2 regions of the Methylobacterium guangdongense genome follow, and region 1 is predicted to be linked to the other one. Evidence: riboswitches for the same ligand, from Rfam matches in the RefSeq annotation. Region 1 holds a riboswitch; the other holds the start of a gene.
The links. A riboswitch is a leader RNA that binds a small molecule or an ion and turns the genes downstream of it on or off. The one in region 1 is predicted to bind cobalamin.
Positions count from the first base shown of each region.

Region 2: another riboswitch for cobalamin. It lies ahead of AAHG09_RS15230 (TonB-dependent receptor); the one in region 1 lies ahead of AAHG09_RS01530 (CbtB domain-containing protein).

Region 1 covers NZ_JBBXMX010000001.1:312,454-317,795, reverse strand. Annotated here, with positions in the region: gene cobW (cobalamin biosynthesis protein CobW) at 1-450, opposite strand, end outside; gene AAHG09_RS01540 (DUF1636 domain-containing protein) at 447-848, opposite strand; gene AAHG09_RS01535 (CbtA family protein) at 841-1,578, opposite strand; gene AAHG09_RS01530 (CbtB domain-containing protein) at 1,595-1,777, opposite strand; cobalamin riboswitch at 1,814-2,007, opposite strand; gene AAHG09_RS01525 (DUF4424 family protein) at 2,141-3,163, shown strand; gene AAHG09_RS01520 (protein-glutamate methylesterase/protein-glutamine glutaminase) at 3,293-4,390, opposite strand; gene AAHG09_RS01515 (CheR family methyltransferase) at 4,387-5,232, opposite strand; gene AAHG09_RS01510 (chemotaxis protein CheW) at 5,251-5,342, opposite strand, start outside.
Region 2 covers NZ_JBBXMX010000007.1:48,434-53,775, forward strand. Annotated here, with positions in the region: gene AAHG09_RS15205 (flagellar hook-length control protein FliK) at 1-507, shown strand, start outside; gene AAHG09_RS15210 (transglycosylase SLT domain-containing protein) at 467-1,012, shown strand; gene AAHG09_RS15215 (hypothetical protein) at 1,041-1,445, opposite strand; gene AAHG09_RS15220 (hypothetical protein) at 1,681-1,872, opposite strand; gene AAHG09_RS15225 (cell wall hydrolase) at 2,031-2,648, opposite strand; cobalamin riboswitch at 2,875-3,072, shown strand; gene AAHG09_RS15230 (TonB-dependent receptor) at 3,179-5,335, shown strand.

The DNA of each region.
Region 1 (5,342 bases):
CGCCTCCGGATCCTCCGCGAAGACGCCCGCGGCGACCGCGGGGCCGTCGACCACTGCGACCACCCCGTCCACCGTCACCCGCGAGCGGATCGCCGGCCATTGGAATGCCTGGACCAGCGGCTTCGGCAGGGCGAGGCCGGAGGTCTCGATCAGGATGTGCTCCGGCGGCTCGGCGCGGCCGAGCAGGGTCTCGAGGGCCGGCACGAAATCGTCCGCCACCGTGCAGCAGATGCAGCCGTTCGGCAGCTCGACGATCGCGTCCTCGGTGCAGCCCTCAACCCCGCAGGCGGCGAGGAACGACTTGTCGAAGCCGACATCGCCGAACTCGTTGACCAGGATGGCGAGGCGGCGGCCCTTGGCGTTCTCGATGACGTGGCGCACGAGCGTCGTCTTGCCGGCGCCGAGGAAGCCCGTGACGATCGTGCAGGGGATCTTGGCGACAATCGTCATTCGGCGGCCTCCAGGGTGCCGGCCGGAAGCGGGCGCGGGGCAGGGAAGGGGGGAATTCGGGCGATCACGCCCTTCTTGAATTCGGTCGGCCGTTCGCGCCAGGGCACGATGCCGTCCGGCGTCGCGGCATAGGCGGCGAGCCCCGCCAGGATGGTCTCGGCGGAGGCGGCCGGATCCATGTCGCCGTACACGTAGGTCCAGCGGTCGGCCGCAGCGACGGCGACCGTGCAGGGCCGCTTGCACACCGACAGGCATTCCACCGCCTCGACCCGCAGGTCCGGCGTGCCGCCCGCGCGATCCCGCAAAGCGTCGAGGAGGCGGGCGCCGGCCCGGGGCCCGTCCGGGTCGTCGCCCTCGCGGCGGCAGGTGGTGCAGACGTACAGGATGGTCTCAGGCACGGGCCGTCCCCCGCGCCGTCTCGCGCCCGAACACCTGCCACGCGCGGCCGAGCCCGAGACCGAGCAGCACCCAGAACACGAAGCTGATCGCGAGGGAGCGCGCGGCGAATTGCGCCGCCAGGGCCGCCGGTAGCGCGGACGCGCCCTCCGGCGCCTGCGGGGCGCCGACCATGTGCGGGGCGATGAGCAGCACGAGGCCACCCAGGATGGCGATCAGGGATCGGCGCACCGCGATCAGGTAGAGGCCCATGGCGGTGGCCGCCGCGGTCATCACCCACCAGGCCTGCCGGACGGCCAGCGGCGCCGCCTCGCTGCCCGGCAGCTCGGGCGGCAGGCCGAGACCCGGGGCCAGGGCGACGCTGGCGAATCCGGCGACCGCGAAGGCGAGGGCGACCACGGGTGTCGGCTCCCGCCCGCAGGCGAGCATCACGGCGCCGAGCAGCAGCGCGTAGCCGACGGCGCCGACGAGCGTCGCTAATCCGGTGAACGCCATGCGCGGCAGGCTGGCGCCCGGCTGCCATTCCGGCGCGGCGTCCGGCGCCGCGTGATCGTGGCCGGCATGCGCCAGGACGATCGGCAGAGCGCGGGTGGCCTGATGGCTGGGCTCGGCCTGCTCGTAGCGTTCGGCCGCCACGATCAGGGGCGAGGTCAGCGTGAGTTCGAGGCCCGTCACGACGACGGCCGCGAAGAAGCCGGCGGCGAGCGCCGCCGACAGAAGCCGGATGATCATCCCTGCGCCGATGGCGTCAGTGACAGGGGAAGTTCTGGGTATGCCGGAAGTCGTGCGCCGCGTTGTGGAACGCGATCGCCGGCGAGAAGCCGACCATGAACAGCAGGCCGAGGCCGAGAAGGCCCGCGAGCGCCACGGCGATCGGGCGCTCCGACGCGCGGGTGCCGGCAGCGACGGGGGCGAGGGTCGAGGTGGTCATGCGTCTGTGTCTCCAGCCGCCCCACCGGCGGCAACGCGGGATCCTGTCGTGACGGCAGGTCTCCTGGCTCGCGGCTCGACGCCCCTGCCGCCTTCCCGGATCGCTCCGGTGGCCCTCGGCAGACGCTCGCCGCTCACAGTTGCGGGGGCAGCCGCGGATTCGAGGCTTGCGCCCCTCACCGCATTCCCTTTTCACCCCGTCGCCGGGGCACCGTCACGCGATCGTTGTAGACGCATGACAGCTCTCGCACAACGGAGGCGCGGCGGAATCATATCCGCGGCGTTGCAAACGGCGGGGATCCGCCGGCGGGAGGCGTATCCTCACCGCCGCGGCGGTCGCCCGGAGCCCTGAAGCGTGATCGTGATGAGAACCCTGTCGCTGGCCCTCGCCCTCCTCGCGGCGGCCTCCCTGCCGGTCCGGGCCGGCGATGCCGAAGCCGGGCTCAAGGCGGGGGGGCTCGTCCTCGAACCGGGCAGCGCCATCACCGTGGCGGCGGAGGAACTCACCCTCTCCGAGCAGGGCGTGCGGGTCGCGTATCGGTTCCGCAACCCGACGGGCGCCGATATCGAGGCCACCCTGACGTTCCCGATGCCCGACCTCAACGGCGCGTCCACGACGGAGGATTCCATCCCCGATCCGGGGCAGGCCAATTTCCTCGCCTTCGACGCGACGGTCGATGGCCAATCCGTCCCGTGGCAACTGGAGCAGCAGGCGTTTTCGGTGCGCGACGGCCAGCCGGTCGCGATCACCGACGAGCTCCGGAGCCTGGGGATCCCCCTGATGCCGACCGTCGCGGCGACGGCGGCGCCCCTGCGCCGGCTCTCGGAGCGGCGCCGTCACGCCCTGATCGAGGCCGGATACCTCGATCGTCAGGTGCACCGGGACGGGACGATCGCGGATGTCCCGCTCTGGAAGCTGAAGTCGCGGTTCTGGCGCAGGCAGGCCTTCCCGGCCGGGCGTGAGGTCGCGGTCCACCAGAGTTACACGCCGAGCCTCGGCGGCCAGCCGAGCCTGTCGTTCGGTTCGCCGGATCTCGATCCGGGGCAGATGGCGCGCTACGCCGACCGGTTCTGCACGGATCCGGCCTTCGCGCGGTCGGCCCAGGCCCTGTACCGGCGGGCGAGCGCCGACGGCAGCCCGTCCTTCCAGGCCTCCGAGCAGTATCTCACCTACGTCATGCCGGCCGGGTCCGGGCCGATCGGCACGTTCAAGCTGATCGTGGACAAGGGCGATCCCGCCACGATGGTCTCGTTCTGCGGCAGCGCTCTCAAGAGGACCGGCCCGACCACGATCGAGATGGTGGTGAAGGATTATGTGCCGGACCGCGCGATCGACGTGCTCTTCCTGAAGAGCGCAACCCGGATTTCAGCCATACCGCCGCTCTGAGGGCGGACGCGGTGCCGTGATCGGCGCAGCTTCAACGACCCTCTCGAGAATCGCGCGACGGCGGCAGGATCGGGGATGGCCTTCGGTGCCGGACACGCCCTGCGGGCCGGTCGCGCGCCGGCGTGCCGCTCATGCGGATTGGCGGAGCGCCGACGTGGCTCCGAAGCGTAGGATCTCCTGCGCGATCCGGTCCAGCGGCAGAACCTTCATCGCCGCGCCCCGCTCGATCGCTTCCTTGGGCATGCCGAAGACGACGCAGCTCTCCTCGTCCTGCGCCACCGTGACCGCCCCGGCGCGGCGCATCTCCAGGAGGCCGGTGGCGCCGTCATCGCCCATGCCGGTCATCAGGATGCCGAGCGCATTCGCGCCGGCGCAGCGCGCGGCCGCGCGGAACAGCACGTCCACGGACGGCCGGTGCCGCGAGACCAGGGGGCCGTCCTTCACCGACACGCTGTAGCGATTCCCGGTCCGCTGCAGCAGTAGGTGCCGGCCCCCGGGGGCGATGAGGGCCCGGCCGGGCAGCACCGCATCCCCGTCCTCCGCCTCCTTCACCGCGACGGCGCAGAGGCTGTCGAGCCGCCGGGCGAAGGCCGCGGTGAAATGCTCGGGCATGTGCTGGACGATCACGAGGCCGGGGCAATCCGGCGGCAGCGCTTCGAGCACGTCGCGCAGCGATTCCGTGCCCCCCGTCGAGGCGCCGATGCAGACGATCCGGTCCGTCTCGGCCACCGCCCGATTGGGGGTCGGGGCGGGCAGCACGGCATCGGCCGTCAGCTTCTTCTCGATGCGGTGCGGCTTCGGGCGGCCCGGGCGCAGTTTCGCCCGGGCGGCGGCCCGGACCGCGTCGCAGACCCGCACCGAGGATTCCACGAGGAACTGGCGGGTGTCGATCCGGGGCTTGGGCACGACATCGACGGCGCCGGCCTCGAGCACGTCGAACAGCGTTTGCGAGCCCGCCTCGGTCAGGGCGGAGCAGACGATCACCGGGATCGGCCGCTGGGCCATGATCTTCCGCAGGAAGGTCAGCCCGTCCATGCGCGGCATTTCGAGGTCGAGGAGGATCACGTCCGGCACCTCCTCCTGAATACGCCGCGCCGCGATGAACGGGTCCGCGGCGGTACCGATGACCCGGATGTCGGGCGCGCCCTCCAGGATGGTCACGAGGGTCTGCCGGACCGAGGCGGAATCGTCGACGATCAGGACGCGGGTCGGATCGCGTGGCTTCATTGGATCAGATCCTGCGCCCTGCTGAAGACGGTGGAGGACACCTGATCGAGGTCCGGCACGCCGGTCACGGCCATGGATTCCGAATGCCCGACGATCAGGAATCCGCCGGGGCGCAGATGCTGGGCGAGGCGGCCGAGCACCGCCTTCTGGGTGTCCTTGTCGAAGTAGATCAGCACGTTGCGGCAGAGGATGACGTCCACATCCTGATCGACCGGATAGGACGCATCCATCAGGTTGAGGCGCTGGAACTGCACTTGGCTGCGCAGCTCGGGCACGATCCGCCCGAGCTTCCGCGCCGGGTCCCGGGAGGTCATCACGTAGCGGCGCCGGATGGCCGGCGGGATCTGGGTCAGCATCTCCTCCGGGTAGATCGCCTCCGCGGCGACCCGCAGCACCTCCGTGGAGATGTCGGTGCCGAGGACCGCGTAGCTGAACCCGTGTCCGGCCACGATCAGGTCCTGCAGGATCATCGCCAGGGTGTAGGCCTCCGCCCCGGTCGAGGCGGCGGCGCTCCAGAGCTTGAGGCGCGGGGTCCCGCCCCGCCGTCGGCAGAGCAGCGGCACCAGATGGTCGCGCAGGAGCTCGAAATGGGCGGGCTCCCGGAAGAAATCCGTCTTGTTGGTGGTGATGCAGTCGATGATGTGGACGAACTCCTCGGCGAGGTGTCCGGCGTCGAACAGGTGGTCGCCGTAGGCCTTGAGGCTGTCGAGGTCGAGCGCCCGCATGCGCTTGCGCAGCCGACCCTCGACCATGGTGCGCTTGGTCTCAGGGATCTGGATGCCGATCCGGGCTTGGATCAGATCGGCGACCGTGTGGAAATGGCGGTCTTTCAGCTGCGGCATGGCATCGATCCCTGGCAGTCAGGCGGCGAGCGGCGGATCGATCAGGGCGGGATCGTCGCCCGCCATGAGTGCCTCGAGGTTGAACACCACCACGAAGGCCTCGCCCTTGC
Region 2 (5,342 bases), on a different contig from region 1:
ACGATCGCGGCCTCCATCAGGGACGAGCTCGATCGGGCGGCCGGCACCGAGGCGGCGGCCCGGACGTCCCAGGCCGATCAGGCGGCCCAGACCGCGCCGGACGGGCCGCTGCGCGTCCTCAGGATCCAGCTCAAGCCGGAGGATCTCGGGACCGTCACGGTGGAGTTGCGGCTCGTGAACGGTCAGCTCGAAACGCATCTGCGCGCCTCGCAACCCGAGACCGCGGCCCTCCTGCACAGGGACGCCGTGATCCTCGGCGACCTGCTGAAGCAGGCCAACTACCAGGCGCAGGTCACCGTCACTGAGGCCCGCCCGTCCGATTCGGGCGGCTTCTCCGGCAACGCCCCGTCGCAGCAGGGGCAGTCCGGCTTCTCCGAAGGGGGCGCCCGCCCGGGCCAGGGCGGGGACAGGCAGCGACAGGCGGAGCAGGGCCCGGCCGCCGGCAGACGGGAGGGAGAGCGGGGGGATGAGACGACACGTCCTCGCGACGGCGGCGTTTATCTGTAGCGCGGTCCCGGCCGCGGCGAATGTCTGCGAGGCCGAGATGGGCCGCGCCTCCGCACGCTACGGCGTGCCCCTCGGCGTGCTCTACGCCGTCGGTCTCACGGAGACGGGAAAGCGCGGCTCGCTTCAGCCCTATGCTATGAACATCGCGGGCAAGGCCTATTTCGGGACCGGGCCGGGGGACGTGATCGCCCACTTCCGGGAGGCGCACCGCAAGGGCGTCCGCCTGATCGATCTCGGCTGCATGCAGATCAACCACCTCTACCATGGCGGGAAGTTCGGCTCGATCGAGGCCATGATCGACCCGCACGCGAATGTCGAATACGCGACTCAGTTCCTGAAGGAGCTGAAGCAGCGGGAGGGCAGCTGGACCCTGGCGGTGGCCCGCTACCACGCCGGGCCGAACAACAACGCGGCCCAGAAGGTCTATATCTGCCGGGTGATGACCAACATGGTGGCGACGGGCTTCGGGCAGTGGACACCGGCCGCGGCCCGGTTCTGCCGATAGGCCGGGCGCCGCGACGGACCAGCCCGGATCACAGGCCCCGACAACTTCCGGAACTGACCTTGATCTCCGTCCGATCCTCCGGGTTCAGCTGCGCCTCGACGAAGTTCAGCTTGTTGAGATCGATCAACAGGAAGTAGACGCCGTTCTGGCACTTGACCGTGTTGCGCGGCGAACGCTCGTTCAGCCGCGGCGATGCGGGCTGGCACTCGTAGTAATCCGAGCGCCCGGCCGAGATCACGGTGAGCAGGCCGCCGCTGGTGACCAGTGAGAAGGTGCGGGCCTTCTGCGGCTTCGCGCCCTCGGGCAGGCTGGGGGTTGCGAGACCGACCGAGGCCTCCTCGGTGCACGTCAGGGGGCGACGCAGCTGGGCCGCCGCGGGTGCGACGCTCAGCAGGAGAAGCGCACCGGCGAGCGCGACCCGATCGGCCATCATCGGTGCGGCCTCCGTGACTCGTGGGTAGTTTCTACCGGCAAGCTAGACCGTTGGCGCGCCGTGTAAATGCGGCACGTTCGGCTGAGCGGCTCAATCAACAGTTTCACTGGACCCTGCCACCGGCTCGACCCGGCGCCGGGTCGTCAATTCGGGCTTTCGGGTGGGATTCTGTCGGGCAACGCGGTCTTCGTCAGCCGGATGCTTGCCGGAAGCGGGCGATGCGGCTGAGCGCAGCTCAATCCTCGGCCTCGTCGGGATTGTCGTTGGCCGGGCGATCCCCGTCCTGGCGCGCCGCGATCTCGAACCCGATCTCCATCATCAGCAGCCGCGACAGCAGTTGCATCGCCGGCGTGCCGTGGGAAGCCACCAGTTGATGGGTGCGGATGGCGGCTCTCACCATGCGGTCAAAACCGGCGTCGTCTGGCATGGCGATGCCATACCCCGATCGAATGTCGGGATACAACCTCAGCTTTATATATTGCTTCAACGTCCCCCGCAGAAGCGGAGGGAACCGAGCGACATCCACCGGTGCGCATCCGCCCGGGGAGAGCCCGGCGGCGTGCCGGGCCGGATCGCCGCGGCGGGCTACGGCGCGGGCGTCAGCGAGGCCGCCGCGAAGGTCGGGACGGAGACGGGGGCGACCGTGTCGGGCTTGGTCTCGGTCTTGCTCCCGGACTTGCTCTCGGACTTGCCCGCGCGGGTATCGCGCTTCTCGTAGAAGGCGTTGCCGCCCGCGACGGCCACGTAATGCATGTTGTTGTAGGGGTAGTGCCGTCCGGCGGTGTGGAAGTACATCGCCTTGCCGACCTGCGGGTGGCGCTCGCCCGCCAGGACGGCGTCGGCGGCGTCGGCGACCTTCTGCAGATCCTTCTCCTGCATCGGCTTGGTCAGGACCCCCGCGGCGAACTGGCCGGGCTGGCCGACCACGGCGCAGATGCCGCCGGGGAAGATCGCGTTTTCCAGCCGGTTCATCACCACGGTGCCGACCGCGATCAGCCCGCCCTCATCGCTCCGGTTCGATTCGAAATACATGGCCCGGCCCAGGCAGTCCCGCTCGGTCTCGCTGACGACCATCGGCGGCGCGCGGCCGGCGATCGATCCTGTCGTGAGCACCGGGGTGGACGTGTTGCACGCGCCCAGGCCGCAGGCCGCGGCCGCCGCCATCAGAACAGGACCGATTCGCGTCCGCTCGCTACCCTGCATGCAGATCTGCTCCGTGCTGTTCCAGCCGCATCGTGCCGTCCGGCGGGCCGCCCGCTCCCGGCCGGCGCCCGCCGCGATCGGGCGTTCGGCAAGCGTGACCGTACGTTCGCGGCGAGGATGTGGCAGGCGGGCCCGGAGCGGTCATCCGGGGTGGACGCGGAACGTTGCCGCACAATCACAGGGGCGGAGAACCGGTCCGGGCGTGTTGACGCCGACCGAGCGTCCGGTCGATCCTGAACAGGACGGTTCCCTTCGGGGATCAAAAGGGAACGCGGTGAGGGGCTCGCCCCGAAGCCGCGGCTGCCCCCGCAACTGTAAGCGGTGAGCCTTCTCGTCACCACGTCACTGGGCGGCCTCGCCCGGGAAGACGACGGGAGGGCGGCGACCCGCGAGCCAGGAGACCTGCCGTCAGCCGTGGTCACACGCGAGGTCCATCGGGCGGGGTGTTCCGGGGGATGCCAAGACGGCCGCTGCGGCGGCCGGCGCGGCCTCGTTCGCGGTGACGTGCCACTGCCGCCGCCCGAGGTAACGTGTTCCGTCAACCTGCGCGCACCGCGCTGCCCCTCCTCGCCGCCGCCGCGTCGGCGGCCCTGATCGCGACCGCTTCGGCCCAGGCGCGGGGCGGTCCGGAGCCGGCCGCCGAGGCGCGGCTCGACGAGATCTCGGTCACGGCCGAAGGCGCCGCGCCGATCCCGGCCGCCGGTCCGGTGGCCAGTGCCGGCTTCGTCGGCGGCGTGACCGGAATCGGCGGCCCGCTGCTCAGCGTGGACGCGGCCAGCGCCGGGATCCTCACCGGGGCGCAGATCAACAACCGACCGGTGACCCGCCCCGGCGAGGTGCTGGAGGCGGTGCCGGGCCTGATCGTCACGCAGCACAGCGGGGAGGGGAAGGCCAACCAGTTCTTCCTGCGCGGCTTCAACCTCGACCACGGCACCGACATCGCCCTGTTCCTGGACGGGATGCCGCTCAACATGCGCACCCATGCCCACGGCCAGGGCTACGCCGACATCAACTTCCTGATCCCCGAACTCGTCGGCGCGGTGGAGTTCCACAAGGGGCCGTACTTCGTGCGGGACGGCGACTTCGCCTCGGCGGGCTCGGTGCGGATCGACTACCTCGACAGCGTGCAGAGGAACCTCGCGCTGACCTCGATCGGGTCGTTCGGCTACAAGCGCGCGCTCAGCATCGCCTCCGCGCCGCTGGCCGAGGGCACCCTCCTGGTGGCCGGCGAGGCGCAGGTCTACGACGGTCCCTGGGTGGTCCCGGACGCGCTGCGCAAGATCAACGGCGTCGCCCGCTACAGCCAGGGCACGGCGCTCGACGGATTCTCGGTGACCGGCATGGCCTACGCGGCCCGCTGGACCGCCACCAATCAGATCCCCGAGCGCGCCGTCGTCTCCGGGCTGATCGGCCGCTACGGCACGCTGAACCCGACCGATGGCGGGGACACGTCGCGCTTCTCCCTGTCGGGCCGGTTCAGCAGCACCGACGACACCGGCGTGACCCGGGCCTCGGCCTACGTGATCCGCTCGCAGCTCAACCTGTTCAACGACTTCACCTACTTTCTCAACGATCCGGTGAACGGCGACCAGTTCCATCAGCTCGACCAGCGGATCATCGGCGGCGGCGAGGCCCTGCACATCTTCCAGGGCGACCTGTTCGGGCGCCCGATGGAAACCGAGATCGGCGTGCAGACCCGCACCGATTCGATCCGCGTCGGCCTGTTCAACACGACGCGCCGGCAATACCGCTCCGGCGTGCTCGACGACCGGGTGCTGGAGACGAGCGGCGCCGTCTATCTCGACACCCGCGTGCGCTGGACCGAGTGGCTGCGCACCAGCGTCGGCGTCCGGGCCGACGGCTACTCCGCGAGCGTCGTCTCGGACAATCCGGCCAATTCCGGCCGGGCGCGCGACGGGATCGTCAACCCGAAGCTCGGCCTGACGCTCGGGCCGTGGTTCGACACCGAACTCTACGTGAATTATGGCGGCGGCTTCCACTCGAACGACGTGCGCGGGGTGACCGCCACGGTCGATCCGACGTCGTCGCTGTTCAACACCACGCGCTCGCCCTTCCTCGTGCCGTCCACCGGCTACGAGATCGGGCTGCGCAACCGGTCGATCGCGGGGCTGGAGACGAGCCTCGCCCTGTTCCGGCTCGACTTCGCCTCCGAGAACCTGTTCCAGGGCGACACCGGCACCACGGAGCCGAGCCGCCCGACCCGGCGCTTCGGCGTGGAATGGACCAACCGCTACGCGCTGACCCCCGTCCTGTCGCTGGAGGGGGATCTGACGATCACCAACGCCCGCTTCTCGGATATCGACCCGGTGGGCAACCGTGTGCCGGAGGCCCCCACCACCATCGCGTCGGCGGGCGTCACCTTCGGGGAGCCGCTGGGCTGGTTCGGGTCGCTCCGCTTCCGCTACTTCGGCCCGCGCCCGCTGATCGAGGACAATTCGATCCGCTCGCGCCCGACGGCGCTGTTCAACGGCCGCGTCGGCTACAACTTCGAGAACGGCGTCAGCGTCTCCCTCGACGTGCTGAACCTGACGAACAGCAAGTCCGACCAGATCACCTACGCCTACGTGTCCCGGTTGCCGGGCGAACCCGCCGAGGGGCTGATCGACCGGGTGTTCCATCCGGTCGAGCCCACGGCCGTCCGGCTCACCATCGCCGGGCGGTTCTGAACCGCGG